Regions from separate parts of the Flavobacterium sp. C4GT6 genome, predicted to be linked through region 2. Evidence: riboswitches for the same ligand, from Rfam matches in the RefSeq annotation. Region 2 holds a riboswitch; the other holds the start of a gene.
The links. Region 2 has a riboswitch for cobalamin ahead of V3Z67_RS15090 (TonB-dependent receptor plug domain-containing protein). Riboswitches for the same ligand answer to the same signal wherever they lie in the genome.
Positions count from the first base shown of each region.

Region 1: another riboswitch for cobalamin. It lies ahead of V3Z67_RS02060 (ATP-binding protein); the one in region 2 lies ahead of V3Z67_RS15090 (TonB-dependent receptor plug domain-containing protein).

Region 1 is NZ_JAZGZU010000001.1:445,337-453,410, reverse strand. It holds gene V3Z67_RS02085 (M1 family metallopeptidase) at 1-1,935, shown strand, start outside; gene V3Z67_RS02080 (DUF5694 domain-containing protein) at 1,936-2,766, opposite strand; gene V3Z67_RS02075 (DUF7660 family protein) at 2,815-3,072, opposite strand; gene V3Z67_RS02070 (hypothetical protein) at 3,080-3,673, opposite strand; gene V3Z67_RS02065 (acyl-CoA thioesterase) at 3,732-4,115, opposite strand; gene V3Z67_RS02060 (ATP-binding protein) at 4,131-4,829, opposite strand; cobalamin riboswitch at 4,930-5,110, opposite strand; gene V3Z67_RS02055 (DUF7935 family protein) at 5,159-5,683, opposite strand; gene V3Z67_RS02050 (ATP-dependent helicase) at 5,873-8,074, shown strand, end outside.
Region 2 is NZ_JAZGZU010000015.1:44,343-52,416, reverse strand. It holds gene V3Z67_RS15115 (DUF4252 domain-containing protein) at 1-87, opposite strand, end outside; gene V3Z67_RS15110 (hypothetical protein) at 91-528, opposite strand; gene V3Z67_RS15105 (RNA polymerase sigma factor) at 509-1,024, opposite strand; gene V3Z67_RS15100 (S41 family peptidase) at 1,140-2,603, shown strand; gene V3Z67_RS15095 (YncE family protein) at 2,679-3,716, opposite strand; gene V3Z67_RS15090 (TonB-dependent receptor plug domain-containing protein) at 3,736-5,568, opposite strand; cobalamin riboswitch at 5,601-5,803, opposite strand; gene V3Z67_RS15085 (ABC transporter substrate-binding protein) at 5,852-6,991, shown strand; gene V3Z67_RS15080 (iron ABC transporter permease) at 6,997-8,028, shown strand; gene V3Z67_RS15075 (ABC transporter ATP-binding protein) at 8,041-8,074, shown strand, end outside.

The DNA of each region.
Region 1 (8,074 bases), on a different contig from region 2:
AAGTATACATTTGATTTGCTTGAAAAAACCGATACCATTACCATTGATGCCCATGATATGGATTATACTAATGTTACCATAAACGGTAAGAAAGCAGGTTTTGTAGATGCTCCACATGCCTTAAAGCTATACAAAGGCTATAAAAAAGGAAAAAACATACTGGAGTTTGATTATACGGCACAGCCCAAACAAACGCTTTACTTTGTAGGCGAAGGCGACGGACTGCAAATATGGACACAGGGGCAGGGTAAGTATACCAGTCACTGGTTACCTAGCTTTGATGACATGAATGAAAAGGTGGTGTTTAACCTTTCGGTAGGATTTCAGGACGGGTTTGAAGTACTAGCTAATGGTGAGTTAAAAGGAAAGTCGCCTGATGGCAACTTGCAAAAGTGGAATTACGAAATGCAAAACCCTATGAGTAGCTACCTGTTAATGATGGCTATAGGAAGGTTTGAAAAACAACAGCAGATGTCGGCCTCAGGTACGCCGTTAGAGTTTTATTACCGTCCGGAAGACAGGGATAAATTTGAACCTACCTATCGTTATAGCAAACAAATATTCGATTTTTTTGAAAAGGAAATAGGAGTGAACTATGCCTGGGGAATTTACAGGCAAATACCGGTGCTCGACTTTTTATATGCCGGTATGGAAAACACAACTTCTACGATATTCTCACAGGATTATGTGGTGGACAACATTGGTTTTAACGACCGAACTTATGTAAATGTAAATGCCCACGAGCTGGCACATCAGTGGTTTGGCGATTTGATTACAGCAAAGTCGGGTGAACACCATTGGTTACAGGAAGGTTTTGCGACTTACTATGCTCTGCTTGCTGAACAGGAACTGTATGGGGAAGATCATTTTTACTACGAGTTGTACCAAATGGCTGAAAGGCTACAACAGGCATCACAAACCGACAACATACCTATACTTAACGAAAAGGCTAGTGCCCTGAGTTATTACCAAAAAGGAGCTTGGGCACTACATGTATTAAGAGAAGGGGTAGGGCATGATGCTTTTAGAAAAGCCGTTAAAGCTTATTTAGAAAAGTATGCTTTTAAGAATGTAAGCACCGAAGATTTTCTGGCAGAGATAAATAAGGTGTCTGACTATGATACCGAATCATTTAAAAAGCGTTGGCTTGAAAACCCGAAATTTGAAGTTGGTGAAGCAATTGAGTTACTTAATAAAAACAAATTTATACAGCAGTATTTTGCTATAGGCAACCTGCAAAGCCAATCGTTTAAGGAAGGTAAGGAAATGTACACACAGGTAATGAATTCGGATGCATTTTGGCCTCTAAAAGAAGAAATATTGTTCCAGCTTGCAGAAGTACCATTTGAAGATAAAGCAGATATAGTACGTACTGCCATGAAAACGGATAATATAAAAATAAGGCAGGCGGTTGCCCGTACGGTTGTTACTATTCCTGATGCGTTTTTTGAAGAATACAAATCACTTATGCAGGATGAGTCGTATGTAACAAGGGAGATTGCTCTTAATGTGTTAAGTATGCGTTTCCCAGACAGGATAGGGGAGTTTCTTGATATGTCTGATACCTGGGTTGGATTTAACGATAAGAATTTAAGGATACTATGGCTTACCCTGGCTTACACCACTAAAGACTACAGAGCTGATAAAAAAGAGCAATATTATACCGAGCTGCAGAATTATGCTTCTCCTAAGTATGAAAGCAGTATACGTCAAAATGCATTGTCTAATTTAATTTATATAGGTAAGCAGGATGATATTGTACTTATAAATCTTGCCAGAGCCACTAAGCATCACAAATGGCAGTTTGCTAAGTTTGGACGTGATAATATACGAAAGCTACTTAAAGAAGAAGGCTACAGGGAGGCATTTACCAATATAATGCCTGAACTTAAGGAGAATGAAAGACAAAGGCTGGAATTACTTTTAGCCGAATAATTATTTTAAAATTGTATTTGCTTCTATAAGGTTATATTCGGGATCATCCCTGAAAATACTTTTAAGTGAGCCTACATGACCTACACCTATAAGAAGTAAAATACGTTTAGATTTTTCCTTTAATTGTGTAGTAACAATATTGGAATAAATTTTATAATCCCTGTTTTTCCATACAGAAGTTAACTCTGCACCTATATATTTTGTATTAACAAAGGCCGAATCGATCATTTCATCAGTGCCGTTAAAAATACCGTTTCTAACCCTTGCAGGGGTTATGTATTTCAAATGGTAGACTTTGTTGTAGGTGTCAGGCTGGTTTAGAAAAGTGAGATAATCTTTAAAAGAGAGCGTACCATTATTAATAGCCTTGTATTTTGCCATTACTATTTCCCGAAGCTCCAGAGTTTCGTTTTTATACAACTCAATATTATCTCCATTATCTAAGAGGCTTTGTGAAGTTCCTCCGGGAGCATTAACACAGTATACTTTTTTTAGGCTATGTTTTTTTGCAATAGGAAAAGCGATATTAAAAATCTCTCTTCTGCTGGAAGTGTTTAAAATCCCTTTTACATAAAGATTATACATACTGTCTATTTCAGGTTGATTTTCCGGAAGCTCCTCAACCATGATGCAGTCAGGTTTGTACTTGCCAATTAAATCAATCACTTCATTTATTTCAGTTTTTCTTTTATCAGATTTGATATCAGTATTAGGATTATCTTCCTTATATATCTGGCTAAAATGGTCTGTTCCCAGTATAACGATATCAGTTTTTTGTGAAAATACTGTAGTACAAATAAAAAGTAATAATAGCGGTAAGGCTTTCTTCATAGTTGTTTTTGTTTTTATAAATATAACAAAAACAATTGGTTAAAGAGGTCATTCGTAAACAATAGCACCTTTTAGCATGTCTGCAAATACCTGCCAGTCTGCAGTCTCGGGGCTTCTGTCCTGTTTAGTGTTTTTATAATACTTAGGTATATCATCAGCGTAAGCAGACAGTGCTTCCAAAAAAGATTCGAGGGTGTTATTCTCCCAATCTTCCGGTTTTGAGGCGTAGTATTTATGCAGAAGTTTTAAAAACTCAACAAAATCTTTCCTACTTGTAATCTGTTTACTATAGAGTTCATCTGTCATCTGTTAATTATCCTATTTTAATAGTCTTTACTGCTGCTTCAAACTCTTTAGAGCGGTCTTTTCCGTTTATCTCATCGGTAAAATTAAGATGGAAAACATAATTGTTATAAGGTATTACATAAGTAAAACTGCGTATAGTTGTAGTTTTTCCGTTTACCATCATGGAGTAGGTAGCTACATAGCCTATACTTTTAATACCCGCAATTTTTACCTCTTTAGGTTTTTTAACCAGTTTATAGTCAGGTTGGAATTTCTTCTGTATTTTAACATTGTTCTCGGTAGCTTTCAGCAGTACTTTAAAATCTTTTTCATAATTACTGGCTACATTAAACTGCATTTTAGGGATGTAATTACCACCTTCTTTTATCGTTTCCCTATCATAAAACAGGGTAAGGAAAACCGAGTTACTGTCATCCAGTATTTTTTTACGTTCGGTTTTGCTAAGCTCAATTTCGGCAGGGAATCCGTTACGGTTATCTTCCCACCAGGTTTGTGGTATTTCGATAGTAATACCAAAACCTTTGTTATGATATATTTTTTGGGCAAAAGCCGAACTAAGGCATAAAAAAATAAGAGAGGCAGTAAATATCTTTTTCATCATAATGTTTTATAAAACAAACATAAACAAAAAAGGCATCCAATGGAAGGATGCCTTTTAATTAAAGTATTTTTACAGGGACTTTATTTTCATCTATAGCGACAAAAGTAAACTCGCCGTTTACTGCTTTTTCCCTTGTATTTTCATACATCTGTTCTACATAAATCTCTACACGTACTTTAAGACTGGTAGTTCCTACATAGGTAACCTTACCAATAAGCTCAACTATAGTACCTGCAGGAATGGGTTTCTTGAAATCAATACGATCACTACTTACTGTTACCATACGCTGACGACTGTAGCGGGTAGCTGTTATAAAAGCAACCTCGTCCATAAGGTGCATGGCGGTACCTCCAAAAAGAGTATCATAGTGATTTGTTGTGTTTGGAAAAACCGCTTTAAAGATTCGGGTTTCCGATAGTTTTATTCTTACTTCAGATGTCATATTTATGATGGTTATTTATTGTGGAATCAAATCGCAAAACCAGTATCCGGTTTTTGTACTGTGGTTGTTATATTCTCTGTAAATCGTTTCACCAATGGTAAAATCTACAGGTTTTTTAAAGTAGGGAGCATCAAAGCAAAAAGTATGGAACTCTCCGTTCTCACCGCAGGGGTCAACATCATCGGGTAGTTCATTTATAAAATCGTGATCTATAATTCGACCTACAAATGATTTATCCAGTTTTGTACCGTTAACACAAACCGTTATGGTTTTAAAACCCAGGTCTATAAACTCCTTTAATAGTTTTTTAGTGTCTTTTTTCCATAAAGGGAAAACTGCTTTTATACCATAAGGTTCCAGTTGTTTTTCCCTGTATACCTTAAGGTCTTCCAAAAAAATATCACCAAAAGCAGCGGTAGTGTATCCTTCATCTATAAGTTCCTGAACCTTATTTTTCATAATGGTTTCATACTCCTCATTGGTAGGTTGAAGCGGAAGCTCTATAGTCGTACCTAGTATCCCTATGGCTTCAATTTGCTGTAGCAAGAGTTCTTTACGTAATCCATGCATACTAACACGATCATAGTGAGAGTTTACAGATGTAAGCAGACAGTCTACACTATAGTTACTGTCATTTAACAGATAATGAAGAGCAAGTGCACTGTCCTTACCGCTACTCCAGTTAAAATACGTTTTTTGTGTGTTCTCCGGCACGTGTATATTTTTTAAGCTTTTACGGAGATAAAATGAAGACACAGTAGTTACAGTCCAAAAAGGAGTACAATTACCGGACATCACTTTAACCGCGAAAGCATAGTCATTATTTAGTAAGGCAGGTCTCCTGGCTTGTACATTTTATCGCCCTTCCCGCTAAATATAGCAGTGGTTTATTACGATAAAACTGTTTTGTACTTTACAGTTGCGCGACAGCCCGTGATTTCCACACGATTCCCTATTAATTTGCGTTAAGCAAAACCTTTTGGCAAATATAAAATAAAAAGGCATCCTTTTCAGGATGCCTTGTAAAATATTGTAAATTGGCATTATTGCCACATTTCGGCTACTTCATTTTTTAGGTAAGCTACAGCTATGCTGCTAGGGCTTTGCGTGTCAAACAAATCGGTAAGTATAACTTCTCTTAGTTTGTTTGCAGTATCTACCTTTTCACTCATGTTGGTTTTACGAATCATTTGGATAGTAGCATTTTTAGCAGTAGTGATAATATCCCAACTTTCGGCAGAAACATAAATTTGTTGTGTAAGGTTATGCTCGTATTCCTGCTCAATTTGTGCAATTACATATTCTTCATAATCATGTTTGTTTGATGATTGCGGAGCAATTCTTACAAGTAGTTTTGAAGGATTTATCCTTTCAAGGAAAAGTACTAATCTTTCATATGCCTGTAGTCGTAATGGCATAGCATTTTTTTGTGCTTCTTTGTGAATAAGGTATCGGCGGCGACTTTCTTCGTTTTTGCGTTGTGCATCAAAAAAATAGTAGGCAACAAGTCCTACTATTATTGAAGGTAGCGTATATGCCAGTATTTCAATAAATTTTGTAATATCCATGTTTAGTAATAGTTTGGTGTAATAGACTAACGTAGTTTGTTGATATAAAATTGTGAAAGGCGAAAATAATTAAATACTTTTTGTAAGATAAAATTATTGTGAATAATTTTTAACAAAACACAACTACTGAAACTATAATTAGGGTTTATTTCCCCACTAAAAATAACTATTTTTGCTTTTTTGGAAGTTATGACGGAAATTGAAAAGTATATAAGCCAGTTAAATGAAGCGCAAAGGGCTCCGGTTTTGCAAAAAGACGGACCTATGATTGTAATTGCAGGTGCAGGATCGGGTAAGACAAGGGTACTTACACTGCGTATTGCTTACCTTATGAGTCAGGGGGTGGATGCCTTTAATATTTTGGCACTTACCTTTACTAATAAGGCTGCGCGTGAAATGAAAAACCGTATTGCGGGTATTGTGGGTAACTCTGAGGCTAAAAACCTTTGGATGGGAACATTCCACTCTATATTTGCCAAAATACTCCGTTTTGAGGCCGATAAGCTTGGGTATCCGTCAAACTTTAGTATTTACGACAGTCAGGATAGTGTGCGCCTTATTTCGTCTATCATTAAGGAAATGCAACTGGATAAGGATGTATACAAGCCAAAACAGGTATTAAGCCGTATTTCCAACTACAAGAATAACCTTATTACGGTTAAGGCTTATTATAACAATCCTGAATTGCAGGAAGCCGATGCCATGTCCAAAAAACCAAGAATGGGTGAGGTATACGAGCAGTATGTAGAGCGTTGCTTTAAGGCCGGAGCAATGGACTTTGATGACCTTTTGCTTCGTACAAATGAGCTTCTAAATCGTTTTCCTGATGTACTTATGAAATATCAGGATCGTTTCCGTTACATACTGGTAGATGAGTATCAGGATACCAATCACTCGCAGTACCTTATTGTAAGAGCACTGTCTGACAGGTTCCAGAATATTTGTGTTGTAGGGGATGATGCACAGAGTATTTACGCCTTTCGGGGAGCAAATATTAATAACATCCTTAACTTCCAAAAGGATTACGATAACGTACAAACGTACCGACTGGAGCAAAATTACCGTTCGTCACGAAACATTGTGGAAGCGGCTAACTCCATTATAGATAAAAATAAAACCAAGCTTGATAAGGTTGTATGGACAGCCAATGAGGACGGACCAAAAATTAAGGTACACCGCAGCCTAACCGATAGTGAGGAAGGGCGTTTTGTAGCGAGTACCATTTTTGAGCAAAAAATGCAGAACCAGCTTCCTAACGGAAACTTTGCTGTACTGTACCGCACCAATGCACAGTCACGTTCTATTGAGGACGCTTTAAGGAAACGTGATATCCCGTACAGGATTTATGGTGGACTTTCTTTTTACCAAAGAAAAGAGATCAAAGACGTTTTGGCTTACCTAAGGCTTGTTATTAACCCTAAGGATGAAGAAGCTCTTGTAAGGGTAATTAACTATCCGGCAAGGGGTATAGGCGGTACTACAATAGAAAAACTTACTGTAGCGGCAAACCATTACAAACGCTCCATTTTTGAGGTAATGGAGAATATCGATAGGATTGACCTAAGACTTAATTCGGGTACAAGGAACAAAATTCAGGATTTTGTTACCATGGTAAAAAGCTTTCAGGTTATTAACGACAGTCATGATGCCTTTTACCTCACCGAGCATGTTACCAAGAAAACCGGACTTATACAGGAGCTGAAAAAGGATGCAACACCTGAAGGTATAGCCCGTATAGAGAATATAGAAGAGTTACTAAACGGTATTAAAGACTTTATTGAAGGTCAAAAAGAGGTAGACGGTGCAAGAGGAGCATTATCTGAATTTCTTGAAGATGTTGCTCTGGCTACCGATATGGATAAAGATACCGGAGATGATGACAGGGTAGCACTTATGACCATTCACCTTGCAAAAGGACTTGAGTTCCCACATGTATTTATTGTAGGTATGGAGGAAGATCTTTTTCCAAGTGCCATGAGTATGAATACCCGTAGTGAACTGGAAGAGGAGCGAAGGCTGTTTTATGTGGCGCTAACACGTGCAGAACATCAGGCTTACCTTACTTATGCACAGTCAAGGTACCGTTGGGGTAAACTGGTTGATAGTGAACCGTCGCGCTTTATAGAAGAGATTACAGGTGTTTTCCTTGAATACCTTACTCCGGTAGAAACGAACTATCGTTATAAACCAATGATCAATAACGATGTTTTTGGTGATGTAGATAAATCAAAACTAAGGCAATCTAAACCTAAAAGTGGTATTCCGCCTAAATGGGTTACCGATAATGATCCTAAGCCGGATATGCCAATACGCAGGCTTAAACCTATGGCTGGCGGATCGATCCCCGCATCATCAGGACCTGCAATGCCTGATAGTAAGCTTAATATTGGT
Region 2 (8,074 bases):
TACGTCGTCAAATTTATCAAATGCTCCCTGTGCATAAAACAACACCGGTACCAGCATTACTACTAAGGTTACTATAAGCTTTTTCATTTTTTACTTTTTAAAGATTGTTTTTCTTGATGATTCATACTCTTCGAGATACCCTATAGTGCTTGCCCCTTTATTTACATTTTGCGACAGTAAGTTTAATGCCTTTTGTGTTTCCCTTAAAGCCACTTCGGGATCATCAAAGGTACCAAGGTCATTATCATTAGGCTGCCTGTCAATAAAGGTAAACACCCCAAATAAAATCACCACGCTTGCAGCAACCGATAGCCATGCAACATTTCGTTTTCTGGTTTTTAATGGTATCGTTTTTTCAAAGCGCTGGTTTTTCTCATGGGCAAAATACCCAAACATTGACCTGTATTGCTCCAGATGAGGCGCCACATCGTGTGAAGAAAAGTACATCTTAAGCTGGTTTTCTTCAGCAATACTGGTTTCTGCGTCAAAGTATTTATCTATAAGTATTTCAATTTCTCTTAATTCCATAATTGTGCATTTTTGTTAATTCGTCCCTCAGTGCTTTCCTGGCACGGGATAAGGCTACCCTCACTGCTGTTTCGTTCATTTCCATTATTTTGGCAATCTCTTCAAATTCGTATTGCTCTACATCCCGCATTTGCAAAATAAGCCGCTGCTGCTCGGGGAGCGTATTCATTATTTTTTCTGCCCACTGCCAGGTATCACGGTCTTCGGTTTGCTTTTGCAGTCCCGGTTCACGATCACTGTAGTTGGAGTGTACTAACCGAAGCTCGGTAGCCCTTTTAGACTTTAACTGATCCAGGCAGTAGTTTTTTGTTATGGTCATGGCCAGGGCTTCCACACTCGAATAGTTATCCAACTTAGCCTTGTTTTTCCATAATCTTACCAAAACTTCCTGAGTGGCATCTTCGGCTTCTTCGTTACTAACTAACAGCCGTTTTGCCAGCCTGAAAACACGGTCTTTAAAAGGAGTAATAATATTTACGAACTCCGTTTGATTCATAATAATTTGCTATCGTTGTTTGCGGTTTTATAATAGGAAGACGAATACCCCTGTTTTTTGTTACAAATAATATTAAAAATATTAAATTTACGTTTTATACTTAAAACTGCTATACATGAAAAAGATAAGTATTGCCATTTGCTTACTGCTCATTTCTGCTTTTGCCCTGCAAAGCTGTGAAGATATGGACGATAATGCCGTTCCGGTAAACGATTTTATATGGAAAGGACTTAACCTGTATTATTTGTGGCAACCGGAAATTCCAAACCTTGCAGACAACAGATTTGGTAACCAGGGAGAACTAAATGCCTTTTTACAAAGCTACTCCAGTCCCGAAGCCCTTTTTAACAGCCTTTTGTATGTAGACCCTACAAACCCTGCAAAAAGTGATAGGTTTAGTGTTTTGGTTTCCGACTATAACGTACTGGAGGCTACCCTACAGGGTGTAGCTAAAAGTAACGGTGTGGAATTTGGACTTGTGTATACCGATGCTTCACAAACCAGCATATTTGGATATGTGCGTTATATATTACCCGATAGTGATGCCTCTACTAAAGATATTCAGCGTGGTGATATATTTTATGCTGTAAACGGAACTCCGCTTACACCTTCTAACTATAGAGGGCTTTTAGCTGCCGACACTTATACTCTAAACCTTGCCGATTATAATGATGGAACTATTACCCCAAACGGTGAAGAGGTTAGCCTTACCAAGTTTCAATATGGTGAAGACCCGGTTTATTTTGCCGATGTGGTATATAACGAGGGAGGAAAAACTATTGGTTACCTTATGTACAATGGTTTTTTTAGCAGCTATGACAACGAGCTGAACACTGCTTTTGGTAATCTTGCCGCACAGGGGGTTAACGAACTAGTACTTGACCTGCGTTATAACGGAGGCGGATCTGTACGTACAGCGACCTATCTTGCCAGTATGATTACAGGGCAGTTTGAGGGACAGCTACTGGCTAAAGAACAATGGAACCCTAAACTACAGGATTACTTTGAAAACAATAACCCAAATGCACTGGTAAATAATTTTGCAGGAGCATTAAACGACGGAACAGGCATTAATCACCTTAACCTTAATAAAGTATATATACTTACAACAGGTAGTACGGCTTCTGCCAGCGAACTGGTAATTAACTGCCTTAAACCCTATATTGATGTGGTGCAGATAGGTACTACTACCATTGGTAAAAATGCAGGATCGGTTACATTATATGATTCTGCTGATTTTTCTAAAAATGATGTAGACCCAAGCCATCGCTATGCTATGCAGCCACTGGTACTTAAAATAGTAAACAAAAATAACTTTGGCGACTATGAAGAAGGCATTAACCCTGATATTGAAATGCCTGAAGATTATGATAACCTTGGCCAAATAGGAAACCCAAGTGAGCCTTTACTGGCAACTGCAATTGGCCAGATTACAGCAAACGGAAGAATGATGCCGCAACAGCCTTCAAGGGAACATAAAATATTTAAAACATCTAAAACCATGCAGCCATTTGGCGATGAAATGTATATTGAAGAGGTACCGCAAAATTTAGGTCATCTTATAAAAGAGTTACCATAATAAAATTCGAAAGGCTTCCCTAGGGAAGCCTTTCTTTTAAACATAAACAAAATTACTTTATTTTTAGCTAGTAATTTAATTGTTAAAGTAGAAACTGTTTGGTCCAACTCCTACTACGTGTGTGTTTACTAATGTACCATCGGTACTGTAAATATAAATCTCGCTGTCTGAAGCAAAATCACCGCCATCAGCAATGTATACCTTACCTTCACTTACATTAAACCCATACATTGCACCATATTGAGAATCTGACTCATAGCTAAATAAAGCTTCTGTAGGTAATGTATTTGAGTTCAAAGGTAAGCTATAAACGCTGGTTCCAACAGTATAGTATATAGAATTATCAGAAATTGTAAGATTTTTTGCACCAGACATCTCAGCAGTAAGCTCAATAGTACCGCTAACGGTATTGTTTGCAAGGTTTATTCTGCTTATTTGAGTATCACCCATTACATATAAAGCGCCATCTTCTTCATCAAATGAATTTGGAGAATCACCAAGTTCAATAACTGCCTCAACAGTATTGTTTGCCGGGTTGAATACAGTTACCGATGTTCCGCTACCGTAGTATCCGTTAGCAATGTAAAGCTTACCGTTTTCTGTAAGTACCCTTTCAGCATAGTTATTAAGTTCTACTGTAGATGTAGTAAAGCTTGTAAGATCAATCACTGTTAGGAAATCATCCGGATCTGTATAATCAGATGTGTTAGTGATATAAGCTTTACCGTTAATAACCGCACCATAACGAGGGTTACTGAAACCTGTTTCGATACTTGCAACAAACTCAAAAGTATTTCTGTTTACTACAGTTACTTTATTTGCCTGACCAGAGATGATAAATGCATAATCATCACTAAAAAACATTGACTGCAGGTAAGTACCTATAGCAGGAGCATCAGGGTTTACAGCAGTAAATATATCCTGTTCTACAGTACCGTCGTTACCAATAAAAGAAACAGTACCTGTAGACGGGTTGCTGTTACCTTCGTTTAGTACAAAAGTTCCGTTCTCATAAGCACCCGAAGCAACAGATACGTTATCGTCGTCACTGCTACAGGATACAAAAAATAAAGAACCGGCCAATAGGGCAAATAATGAATTCTTAAGTTTCATAATAGTTGTTAAGTTTAAGTTAGAGTTTTAAAGTGAAATAAAAATTAAAGTTTCTGCCTGGCATTTGCCTGCTGTCTACACTAACATAATCAGCATTCCAAATATTAAGCACCTGTGCTCCCAGTTTATAAGTAGTCGTTTTTCCAAAAGTATATTCGGCACCAAAGTTACCTGTAGTATAGGCATCTATATTGTACCTCGAGTTGTTGTCCGATCTTGTAAACACCTCTCCGGTATATAAAAACTGATAGTAGGCAGTAAGTTTTTTATACCCGTAAGACAATGCCCCCGATGCCTTGTGGTAAGGCACATAAATAAGCTGATTGCCTGTATCTTCGTTCTCACTACGGGTATAACCATACACTGCGGTAAGCCCCAGTTTGTGTGCATTAAACTCCCTGTTGTATTTAAATACCGTTTCTATACCGTAGGTTTTAACCCTATCGGTATTTTGTGGTCGCCACACACTACCTGTAGGCAGCCAGCGCAGCATATCCTTAAGTTTTATATAATAGCCAGTTACGCTTAGGCTAGCATTTTTAATGGTAAACTCGTTACCTATTTCTCCCTGTATTGAACTTTCGGGTTTCAAATCGGTATTACCGCTACCCTGCCAGTATAAATCCTGAAAGGTAGGTATCCTGAAGTTTTTAGATCCGTTTACCCTTAGCATATAAAAATCGGAAAAACGGTATTTTGCTCCTGCCGAATACAAAAACGGACTCTCATAATTATTTGTAGCCTCTTTTCTTATACCCGTCTCATACATTAATTTACCAGTAACCGAATGACTAAACAGTACACTTGCCGAACCTATATGCCTTTCGGCACCTTCAAGACTGGAACCATATCCTTTGGTTTGGGTAAAATTCAATACCGAGTTCAGTTTCATCTTACTGTTAATCTGGAAGAGCAGGTCGTACTTCCCTATTATGGATTCTGATTTTCCGTAGGTATAACTGTCTCTATAAATATTATCAAAGTATTTGTACTTCTCACTCAGGTAAGCTGCCTTTAGTTTTGAGGTAAACCTGCCATAATAGCCTGTCCACTCCAGCATGTTCCTGGTGTCAAAATTATCATACTTCGTTCTTGTTTCCGATGGAAATATGAGTGAAAAATGCCTCTCCCCCTCAAACAAGTAGCTATAATAGATAAGGACATTTTTTTGATTGATTTTATAACCCACAGTAGCCGAAGCACTGTTGTTATAATACTGCCCGTTAAGATTATGTCCATCCTTACCTACGTAATCATAGTCGTTGTCAGAGCTGTTTCGGGTAAAGCTAAGCGATGTACTAAACCTATCACTAGCTATAGTCCCTGCATAATGCAGCCCCAGTGTATTAAAGCTGCCGTAGTTTGCCCTAAGCTCGTTAGTGAATTTTTCTTTATACTCAAGTTCATTGTTCAGGTGAATACTCCCCCCTATGGCGCTACTACCATAAATAACGCTTCCGCCCCCTGCCCTTACATCTATGGCATTAAAGTCGCGGGTATTTATTACGTTAAAGTCGGTTTGCCCGTTTAACTGAGAGTTTATATTTATACCGTTCCATATCACAGCGGTTTGCTGAGCGGTTGTTCCCCTGAATGACGGAGACGACACCATACCCAGTCCGTTTTCCTTAAAGTAAATGGTGGTATTGTAATTTAAAAATGAGGTAAGCGATGCCTGATTGATCCCAATAACCGAATCATTTAACACCAGTACCTGCTGTGTATTGGAGAAATCGCGTAGTTGCGTGTCTGATATTATCAGCTCTTTCAAAGGGACAATAGTATCCTGTTGCGCCCATAACTGGTGGCACAATACAAGAGTTAATACAAAAATGAGTCTGTTAAATGTCATAATTTCCAGAACCTTTTTTCCCGAAGGTTCGATAATTGTTAACACTAAAGGCAGGTCTCCTGGCTTGCGTACTGTTGTTTACCTTCCCGCCTATACAGGCAGTGGCTCGCAGTTAACAACAGCCTCCCGAAAGGGATATAGCTTACAGTTGCGGGAACAGCTCAGGTATTGCACCTGATTCCCTTTTAATACAGTGTGCGGCCGGCACACTATAACCTAAAGTTGGGTGCAAATATAGGATTAATATTGAAATTTATACATTTGCAGCAGCTTAATATTTGTTATGAAAATCTTACACTACCCTATTCTTCTTTTTTTATTACTGACAGTAACAGGCTGTAAAAAACAGGAAAAAGCACACGAAGAAACTACCGAAACTGTAGAAAATTCAATAGTTTACGCCAAAGGGCTGGAACTATATAAACATCACGGTTATACTGTAGTAAAAGTGACTAACCCGTGGCCTGATGCTACGGAAACCTTCACTTATGTGATGCAGCAAAAAGATGCTGTTGTGCCCGATAGTCTTAAAAAATATACTACGTTACAGGTACCTTTACAGTCAATTGTGGTAACCTCAACAACACATATACCGGCACTGGAAATGCTTGGTGTGGAAAACACTTTGGTAGGCTACCCCGGTACTGATTTTATTTCAAGTGAAAAGACCAGAAAACGTATTGATACTGGACTGGTTAAAGACGTAGGTCAGAATGAAAGGCTGAATACAGAGATTATGATTGACCTCTCCCCCGATGCTGTTGTGGGCTTTAGTATAAGCAGCAACAACAAATCCATGAACACCCTGCAAAACAGTGGGCTAACCGTTTTATACAATGGTGACTGGACAGAGCAAAGCCCGCTGGGAAGAGCCGAATGGATTAAGTTTTTCGGGGCACTTTACAGCAGGGAAAAAGAAGCCGATATTATTTTTAAACAGATAGTAAAAGATTATAATGAAGCTAAAAAAATAGCCCAAAACACTACCGAAAAACCTACAGTTATGGCAGGTGCAATGTTTCAGGATCAATGGAACCTGCCACAGGGAGGAAGCTGGGTAGCACAGTTTTTAAAAGATGCTAATGCCGACTATCTTTGGAAGGATACAGATGGGACAGGAAGCCTTAGCCTATCATTTGAAACCGTACTGGATAAAGCCGAAAATGCCGAATATTGGATTGGACCAAACAGCTATACCTCTCTTAACGAAATGACAGATACCAATCCGCATTACGGACAGTTCCAGTCGTTTAAAAACAAGAAAGTATATTCCTTTGGTACTAAAAGAGGTCCTACGGGCGGATACATTTATTATGAGCTTTCGGCAACAAGACCCGATCTTGTTTTAAAAGACCTTATCAAGATATTTCACCCGGAACTGTTACCGGATTACAAACTTTACTTTTTCGAAAAACTAAACTAATCACCGTGCTGTACACCAAACGATATACACTGATTTTTATACTGCTGGGCATTAGCCTTGTGGCACTGTTTCTGGTTAATATCAGTTTGGGTTCGGTAAGTATTCCGCTTAAGGAAGTATTCAATAGCCTTATTGGCAAAGGTGCTTCAAAATCGGCATGGGAATACATCATAATCAACTACAGGCTCCCTAAAGCCCTAACTGCAATTATTGTGGGCATGGGGCTGTCAATAAGCGGATTACTTATGCAAACGCTCTTCCGCAATCCATTGGCAGGGCCTAGTGTTTTAGGCTTGAGTTCGGGAGCCAGCCTTATGGTAGCCATTGTTATTTTAGGTGCCGGGATTGTACCTGCCGTAGGTCGTTTTTTCTCATCGTCATACGGACTCGTACTTGCCTCTACCCTTGGTAGTTTACTGGTATTACTGGCTGTATTGATAGTAGCACAAAGGCTAAAAGATACAATGGCAATACTGATTGTAGGCTTAATGTTCGGGAGTTTTGCAGGGGCCATTGTAGGTGTACTGTCTTACTTTAGTAATGCCGAACAGCTTCAAAAATATACGTTTTGGGCACTGGGAAGCTTAGGTAATCTTTCGTGGGAAAACATAACCATACTATGCGGAGCCAGCCTACTGGGACTTGCCATTGCCGTTACCTGCATCAAACCGCTTAATGCCATGCTGCTTGGCGAACGTTATGCCAAAAGCCTTGGTATCAACTTTAGCCAAACACGCTTTATAATTATACTCGCAACCAGTATTATTACAGGTTGTATTACTGCATTTACGGGACCTATATCGTTTATAGGGATTGCCGTACCACATATTGTAAAACTACTGTTTAAAACCAGTAGCCATTTAGTATTGTTTTGGGCAACCCTGCTTGCAGGTGCTGCCATAATGCTAATTTGCGATACGGTAACCCAATGGCCGGGAAGCAGTTTCGTATTGCCTATAAACGGAATTACATCTATAATTGGTGCACCTATAGTGATATGGCTGTTGTTCAGGAAAAAGAAAGGGGTATTCAGTTAAAATGAAAAAGTGATGAAAACAGTATTAGCTGCAAATAATCTTAGTA